One region of the Undibacterium sp. YM2 genome, then DNA from elsewhere that is predicted to be linked to it. Evidence: riboswitches for the same ligand, from Rfam matches in the RefSeq annotation. Region 1 holds a riboswitch; the other holds the start of a gene.

Evidence for each region. A riboswitch is a leader RNA that binds a small molecule or an ion and turns the genes downstream of it on or off. The one in region 1 is predicted to bind glycine.
Region 2: linked by a shared signal. The riboswitch ahead of UNDYM_RS18225 (hypothetical protein) and the one ahead of gcvT (glycine cleavage system aminomethyltransferase GcvT) in region 1 are both predicted to bind glycine.

What each region holds. Positions count from the first base shown of each region.
Region 1 is NZ_AP018441.1:3,616,040-3,623,717, reverse strand. It holds gene UNDYM_RS16395 (ABC transporter transmembrane domain-containing protein) at 1-449, opposite strand, end outside; gene UNDYM_RS16390 (penicillin acylase family protein) at 653-3,058, shown strand; gene UNDYM_RS16385 (hypothetical protein) at 3,122-3,394, shown strand; gene UNDYM_RS16380 (polysaccharide lyase family 1 protein) at 3,479-4,417, opposite strand; gene UNDYM_RS16375 (hypothetical protein) at 4,438-4,848, opposite strand; glycine riboswitch at 5,298-5,385, shown strand; glycine riboswitch at 5,397-5,535, shown strand; gene gcvT (glycine cleavage system aminomethyltransferase GcvT) at 5,616-6,746, shown strand; gene gcvH (glycine cleavage system protein GcvH) at 6,816-7,193, shown strand; gene gcvP (aminomethyl-transferring glycine dehydrogenase) at 7,314-7,678, shown strand, end outside.
Region 2 is NZ_AP018441.1:4,060,061-4,067,738, reverse strand. It holds gene UNDYM_RS18235 (C39 family peptidase) at 1-564, opposite strand, end outside; gene UNDYM_RS18230 (hypothetical protein) at 609-1,358, opposite strand; gene UNDYM_RS18225 (hypothetical protein) at 1,560-1,811, opposite strand; glycine riboswitch at 1,976-2,072, opposite strand; gene UNDYM_RS18220 (M48 family metallopeptidase) at 2,276-3,700, shown strand; gene UNDYM_RS18215 (hypothetical protein) at 3,869-4,750, shown strand; gene dacB (D-alanyl-D-alanine carboxypeptidase/D-alanyl-D-alanine-endopeptidase) at 4,773-6,137, opposite strand; gene UNDYM_RS18205 (hypothetical protein) at 6,136-6,471, shown strand; gene UNDYM_RS18200 (U32 family peptidase) at 6,584-7,678, shown strand, end outside.

The DNA.
Region 1 (7,678 bases):
AGGGTGGTATCGGTAGTCAGGCGTGACAGCACTTCACCTGTTTGCGTGGTTTCAAAAAATTCAGGGCTCTGCGTGACCACATGCGAATACACGGCATTGCGTATATCTGCCGTCACTCTTTCACCTAGCCAGGACACCATATAAAATCGCGCCGCGGTGGCTATGCCCAGCACACAGGCCACACCAAACAGAGCGATGAAGGTCAGGTCTACATGCTTGATACTGTGGTCGCCGCCACCAAAACCCAGGTCTATCATCTGGCGAAAAGCGTAAGGTATTGCCAATGTGGCACCGGCTGCCACCAGCAAGGCAATACCTGCCAATACAAATTGCATCTTGTAGGGCGTAAGGAAAGGCAATAAACCTTTCAGCGTTTGTAAACTGCTGCGCTGGGAAATTTCAGTGGCGGCTTGTGCTGTGGAGGGGGATGTTGAGGGGGAAGTGGTCATGCGCAGTCCAGAATAGTGGGCAAGCGTGGGCTAAGCAAATAGCAAAACGTATAGATGATGATAGGTGAGCCAAAATCAATAGTCCATAGCGCTCTTTTTCTGGTGATGAACTATTGATAATATTTGGGTTTGTTGCACTCTTGAGCGCGACTCTTGCTACTGAGTGTAGAATCTGATCACTATGCCACATTGAGAGCGAACGAATGAAACGCCTGCTGAAATGGAGTCTGCTTGTATTGCTTGGTCTGCTGTTGATCACTATCACCGCAGCCGCTGTTCATCTGTATGGCAAGCGCGTGCAGCGCTCAGGTAATCAGGTGCTCACGGGTTTGCAAGCTGAAGTGACGGTGCAATATGACGAGCGCGGTGTGCCGCATATCGAAGCCAGGAACGAAGCAGACTTATATCGTGCCCTGGGTTATGTGCATGCGCAGGACAGGCTGTTTCAAATGGAAATGGTGCGCCGCCTCGCTAAAGGCGAACTGGCTGAAATTCTTGGCCCCAAACTGCTGGATACCGACCGCTTGTTCCGCACCCTGGGTTTGCGCAAACACGCGGCTGATTATGCGGCCAGACTTGATAAAAGTTCCGCCGCAGTCAAAGCCCTGAATGCCTACCTTGATGGTATCAACCAGTATCAGGCCACCCACGCAGTGCCGCTGGAATTTGAATTGCTGGGCATACCGAAGCGGCCATTCACTGCAGAAGATACAGTTGCTGTATCTGGTTACATGGCTTACAGCTTTGCTGCGGCTTTCCGTTCGGAGCCAGTATTGACGCAGATACGTGACAAGCTGGGTGCAGATTATCTGCGTATTTTTGATTTTTCCTGGCACCCCGAGGGCGTCATCAAGCCTCTGCAATTGAGCGCGGCAGACTGGGACAGGATGAACCGCATCGCAACGACGAGCCAACAAGTCATGGAAGAATTTGGCTTGCCACAGTTCGAGGGTAGCAATGCCTGGGTAGTCGCTGGCAAAAATACTGCGAGTGGCAAACCCCTGCTGGCAGGTGATCCGCACATCGCTTACTCGGCACCCGCAGTCTGGTATGAAGCCCATCTCAAAATGCCGGGCTTTGAATTATATGGTCATCACCAGGCGCTCAATCCCTTTGCTTTACTCGGCCATAACCAGAACTTTGGCTGGACGCTGACCATGTTCCAGAATGATGATGTTGATTTTATTGCTGAAAAAATCAACCCGCAAAATCCCAATCAAGTCTGGGTCAAGGGGCAATGGGTGGATATGCAGAGCCGCGAAGAAGTCATCAAGGTCAAAGGCGCAACAGCAGTTAAACTGCAATTGCGGACATCTCCTCATGGTCCCATCATCAGCGATGCCTTCCGTCAGGCCTGGGGTGACGATATGACGGCCAAACCCATCGCCATGTGGTGGGCATTTCTGGAAACTGAAAACCCCGTGCTTGATGCCTTTTATGAATTGAACCGTGCCAGCACAAAAGACATCGCGGCCCATGCTGCCAGCAATATCCATGCGCCTGGCTTGAATGTGGTCTGGGCAAATGCGCAAGGCGATATCGCCTGGTGGGCGGCGGCGAAACTGGTCAAGCGGCCAACTGATGTGAATCCGGCCTTCATCCTTGATGGCAGTACGGCAGAAGCTGATAAACCCGGCTTTACTGATTTTGCCGATAACCCGCATGAAGTCAATCCTGCCCGTGGGTTTATCGTCTCTGCCAACCAGCAGCCTTTGCCATCAGCTGATTTTGCCATCCCAGGTTATTACAATCTGAAGGAGCGTGCGCGACGTCTTGAAGCCGTGCTTTCGCAACCAGGCGTCAAGTGGAATACCAAAAACAGCCAGGCGCTACAGCTTGATAACAAGACAGCTTATGCTGCGCAGATTTTGCCATCCATATTGCCGATTTTGCGCAAGCAAGTAAAGGATGCAGATGGCAAGCGACTGCTGGAACAACTGGAAAAATGGGATGGCAGCTACCAGGCGAATAGCACAGCACCCACCATCTTCAGCCAATTGCTGTACCAGATCATCTATGCGGCAATGGCAGATGAAGTGGGCGAAGTCCAGTTCAAGAATCTCTTGCGTACCCGCGCACTCGATGATGCTTTGCCACGCCTGTTGGCAGACGCGAATTCTCCGTGGTGGGATAATCGTTCAACAGCATCGATAGAAACTCGCGACGATATCCTGGCACTGGCCTGGCGCGACAGCATCGCACATCTGCAAAAGACGTTTGGTACCGACAGCAAGCAATGGACCTGGGCCAAGGCACACACCCTGACACACAAGCATCCGCTTTCCCAACAAAAGCCGCTGGACAAGATATTCAACATCGGCCCGTTTGAAGTTGCTGGCGGGCGTGAAGTGCCAAATAATCTGGCGGCAGCAATAGGTCCTGCACCATGGGATGTGGTATATGGCCCATCGACACGGCGCCTGATCGATTTTGCCGATGCCTCAAAAGCTTTAGGTATCAACCCGGTAGGGCAGAGCGGGGTGTTGTTTGATGCGCATTACAATGATCAGGCCAAAGGCTTTGCGGCTGGGACTTATGTGCCGCAGTATTTGAGTGATAAGGATGTTGCTGCTCACGCTACTAGTACGCTGACATTAAGAGCGAAATAATTAATGAAATCAAAAGCCTCAACAATACTATTTGAAATGTTTTTTTGACGGTTTTTAAAAATAATGAGTAATCGTACTTTTGCCTGTCTTGACTGTAAGAAGTTGCAGCGCAAGGATCAGAATATTCCGGCCTTTTTTTGTCCGCATTGTGGCAAGGAGAGCATTTGTGTGCACTGGAAGCTGCGTGTGCCTTCTCCCAGAAAAATCAAGAAATGGAATTCATTCTGGAGTCGCTATCTTTCAGAACTGAGGCAGTTGAAAGAATTTTATGCAGGGCGAGGTGCGGCTACGCTTTATCTTCCTTTACTCAATCAGGAACATCGTCGTCATGATTAGACAAAAAACTGGACGGCATGATTGCCGCCCAGTAGGTGCCGACTCAATCGGACTTAATCAGACTTAATCAAGATATAGTCAGATTTATTTACAACTCAGTTTTGCCAGAGAAGTGCCAGCACCCGCGACCGCAGGCAGTTTTTGCTTGAGACAGGCAGGTGCATCTGGTGTATAGCTATACGGTATGCCAACTGGTAAATGCGATGTCGTTACCCAGTCTGTTGCATCACGGCTGGGCTTGGAATCACTCGCTACCCAATTGATGCCATAAGTGTTGAAGTCGGCAGGCGTCTTGATATTATTGTTGCGCAATTCCCAATAGCCAAGCACATCACTGTCGCGTGAGGTGACGGGGTTTTGTGAATTTTCGAAGTAATTGCTTTCGATCAGGGAATAGCCCTGCATGCGCACATTGATGCCCGAGGTTTTGATATCGCTATACAGATTATTATAGATATGGGTATAACCACCACGCTGCAGGGGCAGGCGTGAGCCTACGTTTTTATAATAATTGTGATGGAAGGTGATGTAGCGGTCACTTGCATCGCTGTCGCTAGAACCGATCAGGCCTACTTTGTGATGATCATGGATGTAGTTATAAGAGTAGGTGATGTGATGCGCACCTGCCTTGTTATCCACCAGGCCATCAAACTCCAGGTCACCCGCGCCCGGGCATTCGGCAAGTGAGCTGAACAGGGTGTTGTGGTCTATCCAGACATAGCCAGGGAATTTGCCGCTCTGGCCTTCAATGCCTATGGCATCGATAGAGCCAGGCAGCAGGCCTATGGTCATATTGCGAATAATCACATTGGTCGCGCCACCCTTGACGGCAATACCAAAATTGGCCGCAGAGCCATTGCTGCCTTCTATCGTGATATTGCCCTTATTCTTGATTTCGACTATCGCACCTTTGGCTTTTTTCCATTGTGTGCATGCATCAGGAATAGTGCGGAAATCAAACATGCCGTTATAGCGTATCACCAGGCCACCAGTGCCATTGTAGGCATCAATTGCTGCCTGCATTTGTGCCGCAGTCGTGACTGCTACAGCGGCAACTGTACCACCACCAGTGACCAGCCCGGCAAAGCCGCCACTGTGTCCGGCTGGCGCGGTTCCTGTGCCAGTGCCTGAACCTGAGCCATCATTTGAGCCACTGCCGCCGCCAGTATCTGGCGTGCCAGCTGGGCCAACGGCACATTTTCTTTGGTGTCGGCTGTTGCTGCCACGCCAAAGGTGGCTGCTGTACAACTGACATTACCCGACAGGGATTTGATGACCCATTTATCTTTCAATCCAAATGATACCTGCAGTGCTTTGTCGCCTACTTTGCAGGTGCCGCCTTCATCGGCACATTTAGAAAAGCCCGAGGGCCAGTCTGCTGCAAAAACATTAGCTGCACTGCCAGACGCTGCAATGATGGCAAAGGCGATCAATTTCAATTTCTTGTTATTCATTTTCCCTCCGGGTTTTTGTTTCGTTAGTTAAAAAAAATTCGCTTACCAAAACATCTGCACAACTGATCTCTTTTGAATCAAGAAATCCGGGTTGGCTTTCAATTTGGTGAAGCGAATATTTGCACTATAGAAATAAAATGCGAACCTAGAGTAACAAGGGATGCTGATCATTCTCGTGATTGTTTCCTCTTCAAACAATAGTTACAAATTAATACAGAGATGAGCGTCAAAACAGGTAGTGGTCTGGTTGATTGCGGTTTTGTTTGTCAGGCTGTCATAGTAAGTTTCGCGTAAGTTTCAAGTAAGTTGCATAAGTGGTTTTGTTGCTCGCAAACTTGCTATATTTGTCGTTACTTGTCGTTTTATTCATTTTTTAACTATTCCATAGGCTTTTGTGTAAATATTTCCACGCTCAACTATCCAAGCCCTTGCAAGCCTTATATAATCGCGCTACTTGATCGGGAGAGCGTGACGAAAGTCGCCGCCGAAGGGGCTAATACCCAAAAAACTCTCAGGCAAAAGGACCGATCAACGGGGTAGTTAAAAGTTGCCCCAACTCTGGAGAGCGGTAGCGGCAGATACGTTTATTCTTATAAATATTCGCCGTACTACCCACCGAAGGTGCGCGCGGGCAGCAAACATACATGGCTCCCGTAATCTCTCAGGTACCAGGACAGAGGGGTATGCGATTTCAGCGCATGCGGCGGTTATTCGTCGGCATGCGTTTGTTCGTCCCTTCAATCTGGCAATCTGGTAATGAGGCACTCATGACGCAAGCAGCGACATCACTCAAGGCAACTCCCCTCAATGCAGCCCATCGTGCGGCTGGTGCAAAAATGGTTGATTTTGGCGGCTGGGACATGCCTGTCAACTATGGTTCCCAAATCGAAGAACATCATGCAGTGCGCACTGATTGCGGCATGTTTGATGTATCCCATATGTGTGTCGTTGATTTGCAGGGTGAGAATGTCCGCAGCTTCCTGCGTGGCCTGGTTGCCAATAATGTCGATAAATTGCAGGTTGCGGGCAAGGCCCTGTATTCCTGCATGCTGAAGCCTGAAGGCACGGTCATCGACGACCTCATCATTTATTTCTTCAACGAAAACTGGTTCCGCCTCGTCGTCAATGCTGGCACGGCAGAAAAAGACATCGCCTGGATGAATGCCCGCAATGCAGAAACCAATAGCGGCCTGACTATTACCCAGCGCCGTGATGGCGCGAATGCCTTTGCCCTGGTAGCAGTGCAGGGCCCGAATGCCCGCGCCAAAGCATGGGAAGTCTTGCCAGAAACCAAGGCAGCCAGTGCAGAGATCAAACCCTTCAATGCCGTTATCGTGGCTGATACTTCCTTTGGTGAAGTCATGGTGGCACGCACTGGCTATACCGGTGAAGACGGTTTCGAGATCGCTGTTTCTGCTGACCGCGTCACGGATTTGTGGAATGCCCTGGCAGCGGCAGGCGTCAAACCTGCTGGCCTTGGTGCGCGTGACACCCTGCGTCTGGAAGCTGGCATGAATCTGTATGGCCAGGACATGGATGAAACAGTCAACCCGCTCGATGCTGGCCTGGCATGGACCATAGACCTGGTCAGTGAACGTGATTTCGTTGGCAAGCAAGCACTGCAAACACAAGGCCAGAATGCCCAGTTCCTGGGATTGATCCTGCGTGAAAAAGGCGGCATCCTGCGCGCCCATCAAAAAGTAGTATGCGCACAAGGTGAAGGCGAAATCACCAGCGGTACTTTCAGCCCGACCATGGAACAGGCAATTGCACTGGCACGTTTGCCTATGGGCGTGTCTGTAGGCGATACTGTGCATGTTGTTATCCGTGACAAGCAATTGGCGGCGTCTGTAGTCAAGCTGCCTTTCGTCCGTAACGGCAAAATCCTGGCTGCATAATTATATTAGCAAGTTGTCCTGCTTATTAAAGACCATCATTTAAAACAATTTACTTATCTGGAGCCCATCATGAACGTACCAGCAGACCTGAAATACACGACATCCCACGAATGGGTACGCACTGAAGCAGACGGTACTATCACTGTCGGCATTACTGAGTTCGCTCAAGATGCTTTGGGCGATATCGTTTTCGTTGACTTGCCTAAAGTTGGCACAGCACTTGAAGCTGGCAAGGATTGCGCAGTGGTTGAATCCGTCAAAGCAGCGGGCGATATCTATGCACCAGTGACTGGTGAAGTTGTCGCCATCAATGAAGAACTGGCAGATGCACCAGAGTCCATCAATGCTGACGCTTTTTCTGCATGGCTGTTCAAACTGAAACCAGCAAATATTGCTGATGTCGATGCTTTGTTGACTGCCGAAGCTTACGCCAAGAACATCGCTTGATGATGTAATTAAAAGAGGTGGCCTTGTTGCTGCCTCTTTTAATATGGATTTGCCTGAATGCGGTTTGCCCTGCATAGCTACACCTGATATTCCACGTTACTCTTCTGTACCCCATATACCATGACCCGTCCTTCACTGACCCAACTGGAAGCGCACGACGCTTTCATCGCTCGCCATATCGGCCCTTCTGAAGCAGAACAAGCCGCCATGCTGAAAACCCTGGGCTATGCTGACCGCACAGCCCTGATTGATGCCATCGTCCCGGCCAATATCCGTCGTCACGATGTGCTGCCACTGGCGCAATTCACAGAAGCCAAGTCCGAACAGGAAGCACTGGCCACCTTGAAGGCATTGGCGTCAAAAAACCGTGTACTGAAGTCTTTGATCGGTCAGGGTTATTACAACACGCATACGCCGGGCGTTATCCTGCGCAATATCTTTGAAAACCCTGGCTGGTATACCGCTTACACACCATACCAGCCAGA
Region 2 (7,678 bases), 440 kb from region 1:
CGTATGCGTCCACTGATGATCATAGTCGGACACGGCAGAACCATACGTCCGGTAGGTTTTGCCTTCACCTGGCCATGGATTCATGATGTAGATATAGTTGGTGCCGTTATACACTTCATAGCCAGTACCGACCATGATGTGGCCGCCGCCATTGGTCCAGCCATAGCGGATGACGAAAGGGCGGTTGGCATTGATGTCGTTGACCACCGTATTCCATGACGATGCATAGTTATAGGCTGTATTTGGCACACCCCAATGTGCCAGAATGTTTTGCACGCTGCCACCACTGCCATACATGGAGTTGGGCTGATTGGCGTTGCTGTTCCAGTTAAAGTTGGTATTGCCGCAGGCGTAGTTCAGGCCATAAGCCCAGTTCACGATCTGGCACTGGCTGGGATTTTGATTATAAAAACTCAGCAAGGCCTTGCTGCTGCCTGCCCAGCACCACTGGCTGTGTTCTTGCGTGACCAGCGGTACATTCAATGCACGGTATTGCGCGTAAGCGCTGGTTATGCCCAGCATTGCTCCCAAGACGAGTATGAGCTTTAACAGATTTTTTTTCATGATATCTCCGTATTTATTGTAGGTATATTCAACTGGATTCTGGCTTAGCGAAAGCTGTCGATATTGCGCTTGACGCTGACGCGCAAAGGTTCAAGGATGTCGCTTTGCTCGAGCAAACCATGGTTGCCGGCTTGTGTGCCGAGTTTTTCACTGCGCTGTTGCAGCAGCAAATTCTGGCGGGCGGCTTGCAAGGGCGCAAAGCGGGCACGAGCATCGGCAGGTGAGACTACTTCCAGAAAATCCGACATGGCCTGATACACGCGGATAAAGCGCAGGTTGGAGCGTGTGCTGTTGCCATGCGCCGCAATTGCTGCATCGACATCCTTGGCCAGCACTGCGCCACCATACGAAGTGACGCCCCAGCGCCCATTGTTTTGCCGCAGGGTTGCCAGGCCTATCGGTGTGTCATTGAGGGTGATCACAAAGCGCCATTCGCCGGTCGCTTTTGCCATGCTGCGCAAATCACCGCGACCTGTCATGACATCTTGTGGCGGCACGCTATAGACTGGAAAACCATAGCCTATCTTGGCGTCCTTGAGGTCTTGCACATCATTGACTTCGAGCGGGAATTCAGATGGCAGGGTACCGCCGCGACGCTGCACATTGAATTGCACAAACTCGGCAAAATCGCGTTGTGCAGCAGCGCTGACCAGGCGTGCCTGATCGCTTGTTCCGCCAATATCGCTGGCGACATTTTGTGCCAGTAATGCAGGGCTGGCGACAGCGCAACTGATGCTGACAATCAAAGCAGCCAGGGTGGATTTTTTGAGTCTTGAAACAGGGTGAAAATGCATGATGAATTACTCCTTGGTTGGTTTTAGACTTGCTTGAGACAATAGCTCGCCCACTCAAGCGGACCGGGCGGCTTGAAACATGGCATGGCTGAGCATGCCGGACAGCATTCCCGCGCAAACGGGAATAGGGGATCCGCTTATAGAGCGCTTCAGAACTCTATAACCAGAATTTTTATGAAAAAGAAATTGCGCTGTTCAGCGTCAACAGTGGATGTGGCTGCACTGCGGTCGCATATCGTGCGAGTGCAGAAGGCTGGTGGTGATTGTAGTGATTGAGGTGATACTGAGATCATCTTTGTAGCAAGGGCCATCAAGGCGGGCTGTTTGTTGAGCGTCGTTCATGTTTTTGAACTCGGTTTTGCAATCAGTGTAAAACCCGGTTTTATAGATGGACAGCGCGCAGGCGGCCGCCATCGCGGTGACAGTGTCACCGTTCAAATGGATGAATTTCATGGTAAGCAGACTCCAGACGTCAAAGGGATGTCCGTGCGCTGTTACGCAACGGATACCCCCTCTGTCCTGGACCTGAGAGATTTCGCCTGCTGCCATGGGTAAGGCGGCAATGCTTGCTCCTTCGGTGTGCTGGGTGACGCAATCCAGCCGCTCTTCAGAGTTTGAAAACAATAACGGTCCTTTTGCCTGAGAGTTTCCGGGGCGGTTGCTCCTTCGGCGCTGCCACAATCTTTATTTGGCAGTCTCTCCCGATATTGTTTGGTGTGCTGTGCTCAACCTGTTGTGCAAGTTGTAGAAATGAGCATAGTGCACACATTATCCATTTGCAAATCATTTTTGATGTCAATAGGATTATTTTTTTGTTTTGATTGAATCTGTGATTTGCATCCCACATGCGCAAGCACGCTTGGCGTTTGCCGGTCTGTCGGGCTATGATAGGTATACAAAAATCTGAGTTGTCATCCATGCCTGATCATTTATCCAGCAAGTCCCGTCTAAAAGAAGTTTCAACCTTGAGCAAACTTGGCCTTGCCTGCGCCATGGTATTGAGTTCTGCTGCTACGCAGGTTCAGGCACAAACCAAACCGGCTACACCAATTGCGGCGAATGAAAAAGTGAAGGAGAGCGCATGGCTGTCTGATTCTGCGCTGACGCAACTGCTGCAAAAAATGGTGGAAAGCCGCTTCATGCCCTATAAGGTCGTCGGGCAAAAAAATGACAAGGACTTGCTCAGCTATAAAGCCTACTTCCATCCTTTTCCCAGGGATATGGAGAGATTCTATTCATACTGGGGCATGACCACAGTATGGTATGTCGCCCGTAAGAACAGCATGGCGCAAGAGGGCTTTCAAGAAATCTGGCACCAGTCTTTCCGCGATGCCGGGAATACTGAATTACATCAGGCAGTATGGTTAAAAAGCTCAGCAGAAAATCCTGAACTGCAAAAACTGGGCAGCAATTATGCCGATGAAGAACATGAACAAAACATCCTGGTGGGCATGTTATGGCGCGGCGAATTCAAAAAGCTGGACATTGCACTCGATAGTGCTTTTGCACAAAACAAGGCTGGCAGGCTTAAATCAAATACCCTGTATAAACGCTTTGCTACTTTGTCGCGTCTGGACAAAGACTTTCAAAAGCAGTTTGATACCTGGCTAAAATCCAGCACGTATGGCTATGCTTCTCTCGCACGTGGCATGTTCTTGCAACAGCAGGCATGGGATGCCCGCGGTGATAAACTGGCTGCTGAGACCAGCAAAAAACAGTTTGCTGAGTTTCATCAATTATCCAGCCTGGCAAGAGTCGATCTGACGAAAGCCAATGAAAAAATAAAATCATGCAGTATCTGTGCAGGTGAGTTGATCACCAGTAACAGGGCACTCAGTATCAAAGACGGTGATGATGCATTGCTGAAAATCGCCCTGCAAAATGACCCCACCCTGTATTCACCGGTATATGCCTACCTGAGCAAATTGTTGCCGCAGTGGGGCGGTTCTTTTTCTGAGATGGAGACCTTCATCGGCAACATCAGAAAAACCACCGGCGATGAAATACTGGTCGATGATTTGAAATCACGTCTTTGCTATTACCGCGGCATCGCCATTTATCGCGAAGACCAGGAAGGTGCCCGCACCTGGTTTGAGCGCGGCCTCAACAGCCAGCCATATCAGTTACTGGTCAATGAACTGGCCCTGCTGTACGCCAAAAAGAACAACCACAAGCAAGCCATCGCCCTGTTGGAAAAGAGCATGGCAAATGGCAATGAATGGGATATCTACACTCTCGAAGCCCTGGCGCAGTCATACTTCGCGCTGGGCATGCAGGCCAAGGGGGACAAGCTCATCGCCAGGCGGGATGAGGCTGTGAGGCGGTTCAAGAATGGAGAGTAGGGGCTTTGTGTTCTTCTGGCCTGGGTGAGTGGGCTAAAGCCATACTTAGTCCATCAAACAACCTTCAATCACTGCCTATCAGTTAAAATCCAGACTGCCTCATCGAGAAGAATTTCCCTTGTGCAATTAACCTGGCGCTTCATTTACTCCCCTGCTTACGCAGTACTCATGCTATCCCTGTGCATGCTGGTGGCCTGCGCCCGTAATGAGTCAGTGCAAACACTGGAGCAGCGTGATCTCATGCGCCTGGTGTTCAAGGGCTGGGATATCAATGACGACAAAGACATCATCAGGACACCGCAACTAAAGGCAGAGTTGCCAGCGTCGATTCCCACGACAACCCAACTGGCATTGCGCATGCATGCCCTGCATGTACAAAAACTCGATGCAGATACGGCAGTCCTGCTGGTCAAGGGCGAGCCACTGGCATCGGGTTTGCCCAATTTGATTGCCGCTTACTGGTTCAAACGCCGTGGTGAAGCCTGGTCACTAACCAATCGTCAGGATGTGGTTGAATGGCTGGCTGCCAACGGTCGCATCAGCAAGACCAGCATGGTGGAATTATTTCCAGGTGACTTTGCCATGGCGATAGAACACAGCCATGTAGAAAAAAACGAAGTCCATGTCTGGCTGCGCCTGTTGCGCATAGAAGCAGACAAGATCACCCCATTGTTTGACAAAGACCAGGATGTCGATCTGGTCAAGCATGTAGAGAGTGGCCCTGAATGTGAAAGCATGATGCGCCCCGGCAAAGGCAAGCACCCACGCCTGCACCTGCATGAAAACGAACAAGACCCGCCGCATTGCTATGACTACCTGGCGAAGTGGGAACTCGCCCCCGGCATCGCCGCACCCGGCCCGCTCATCGTCGAATTTGCAGGTAAAACTTACGGTTACCGCCAGATCAGCCGCATGACCGACAGTGCGGGCGAGCGCACCAACACCTATGACTTCGTCATCACCGCACAAAAGGGCAAGAAGAAGCTGGTGTTTGATGCTGATACACAGAAGTATGTCGTGGCAAATGACAAGCCGGTCAAAACCAAATAGGCGCAGTGGATCGTAGTGAAATTTATGGGCGACCTGCCGCCACCCATGTAATCAATTCGTCCAACGCAGCTTTTGCCTTGATGGCTTCATCATGATTGATCATCGCCGCGACTATCCATTGCTGGTCATTGATATCCCGTACATAACCGGCAATCGCCACCACATCTTTCAAGGTGCCGGTCTTGATGCGGGCGCGCAATTCTGCCGGCCCACCTTTGAGGCGACGGCGCATGGTGCCATCCATGGAGGCCACCGGCAGGCTGCTGGCAAATTCTGCATACCAGTTGCTGCGGGCGGCCGCCTGCAATAAACCCGCCATTTGTTGTGGGCTGATACGTTCAATTCGTGAAAGGCCGGAACCATTTTCCAGCACCAGCCCCGCATCGTTGATACCCTGCCTGAACAACCATTGGCGTATGCGTGCGTCCGCTGCCTGCAGGTTAGTCATGCCCTGCTTGTTGGCGTATTCTGCACCCAGAGTCAGGTACAGCATGCGCGCCATGACATTGTCAGATTGCTTGTTGATGATGCGAAGTATGTCTGCCAGTGGCTCGGACTGGCGCTCTGCCAATACCGTCACCGAGGCGGGTGTCTTGCCATCGCGCACTTCGCCCTGCCAGGTACCGCCCATCTCTTGCCACAGCGCGCGTATCAGGTGCGCAAGGTATTGGTTGCGGTCCAGGATATTGATATTGTTCGTGATCTTGCAGCGCTTGGGAAAACCGCCGTTGAGCGTGATTTCCAGCCCGGCTTTGGTGGTCTGACGCAGTGGTTTTTTACTGGCTGGCGCGTTTGGATTATCTGTCTCGGGATCTTCCGCCATGTTGTTGACAGTCTCTATCACAGGCGGCTGCCACTCGGTCTCCCAGGCAGAGCAGGGCAGCTCATTGAAGTGCAGGTGATTGACGATCTTGACCTTGTCCAGTGGCGTGTTCAGGCGCGCCTCTATCTTGTCCGTCGTTGATTCCAGAGAGATGCTGCTGAGGTTGCTGTTGACCAGCAGTGCATCGGGTATGACGTTGTAATAAGCATCGGGGAATTCATCGAATTGTGCTGCACCTATGTCTGGCCGCTCAGGCTGGAAATAGCTGCGGTCAAGAATGATGTCACCACGCAGGCGGCGCAAGCCCTGGTTGCGCAGGCTACGCAACATGCTGCCCAGTTTTTCTATCGTCAGGTTGGGCTCACCGCCACCACGCAGGTAGAGGTTGCCAGTGTAGATGTCTTTTTTGCTGCTCTTGTCCGCCAGTATCTGCGTTTTCCAGCGAAAGGTCGGCCCCAGTTCTTCTAACCCTACGATAGTCGTCGCCAGCTTCATCGCCGATGCCGGGTTCATGGGCCGGTCTGCGGCTTGCAACAAGACTGGCTGGCCTCCGTTGGCAGGCATGACGATTGCGCTGAATGCCTGGACCGGCACATTTGTTCTGCTGAATGCTGCTTCAACAGTCGTCGGCAAACTGGCCTGTGCGAAAGCAAAAGCAGGTAGCAAGGGTAAAACGGACAAGAGGCAGGCAGGAGCTAAGCGCATAGATACAGTAGTGGTGACATTGAGCCATATTGTAGAGCAGGCAAGAAAGGGAAACAGGAAAGCGTTCTTTTTGTGCAATGAAATTTTGTCTGCGCCACATATCTTCTGGTTATTTGCCCGTCTTGATCTACACTGCAAAAGACAAAAATCAGGCTTTAATATTGATGTAAACCCAAGAAAGCAGCTTTGCTAATGCAAATATTGCTTAATCAACATTCAATTAATACTGGGTTACAGCAGCAAATATGACATAAGCCCTTGATTTCCTTTATAATTTCGCCCTTTCCCTGTCACCGGCCATCACCATGAGCTTGCTTGTCAACCAGACCGAACTGTTATCGCCCGCCAAAACTGTAGAGATAGGCCGCGAAGCGATCTTGCATGGTGCTGATGCCGTGTATATCGGTGGCCCTTCTTTTGGTGCGCGTCACAATGCCAGCAATGAGATCAGCGAGATCGCCAGCCTGGTGGAATTTGCCCACCGCTATCATGCCCGCATCTTCGTGACCATGAATACCATCCTGCATGATTCAGAACTGGAGCCTGCACGTAAGCAGATACACCAGTTGTATGATGCCGGCGTCGATGCCCTCATCGTGCAAGACATGGGCATACTGGAACTTGACATCCCGCCTATACAGTTGCATGCCAGTACCCAGTGCGATATCCGTGGCGTGGAAAAAGCCAAATTCCTCGGTGATGTCGGTTTCTCGCAATTGGTACTGGCACGTGAACTGACGATCAAACAAATACAGGCCATCAAGGCACAGGTTGCCACGCCACTTGAATACTTCGTTCATGGTGCATTGTGCGTAGCCTTCTCTGGCCAATGCTATATCTCACATGCCGACAATGGCCGCAGCGCCAACCGTGGCGATTGCTCACAAGCCTGCCGCCTGCCTTATACACTCAGCGATGGCGAGGGCAGGGTGGTCGCCTATGAAAAACATCTGTTGTCGATGAAAGACAATGACCAGAGTCGCAACCTCGAAGCCCTGCTCGATGCAGGCGTGCAGTCATTGAAGATAGAAGGCCGCTACAAGGACATGGGCTATGTCAAGAACATCACTGCCCATTACCGCTTGCTGCTGGATGAGATTTTAGAGCGCAGGCCAGAATTCACGCGTGCTTCCAGCGGCCATAGCCAGGTTGCCTTCACACCCAATGTCGATAAAAACTTCCACCGCGGCCATACCGATTATTTTGCCAATGGCCGCCTCGATAACATAGGTGCATTCGACTCACCCAAATATGTGGGCCTGCATCTCGGTTATGTGACCCGCCTGGCCGCCAACTTCTTTGAGATAGAAGCCAATGAACCCATGTCGAATGGCGATGGCCTCAACTACATGGTCAAGCGCGAAGTCGCAGGCATACAGGCCAACACGGTAGAGCGCGTA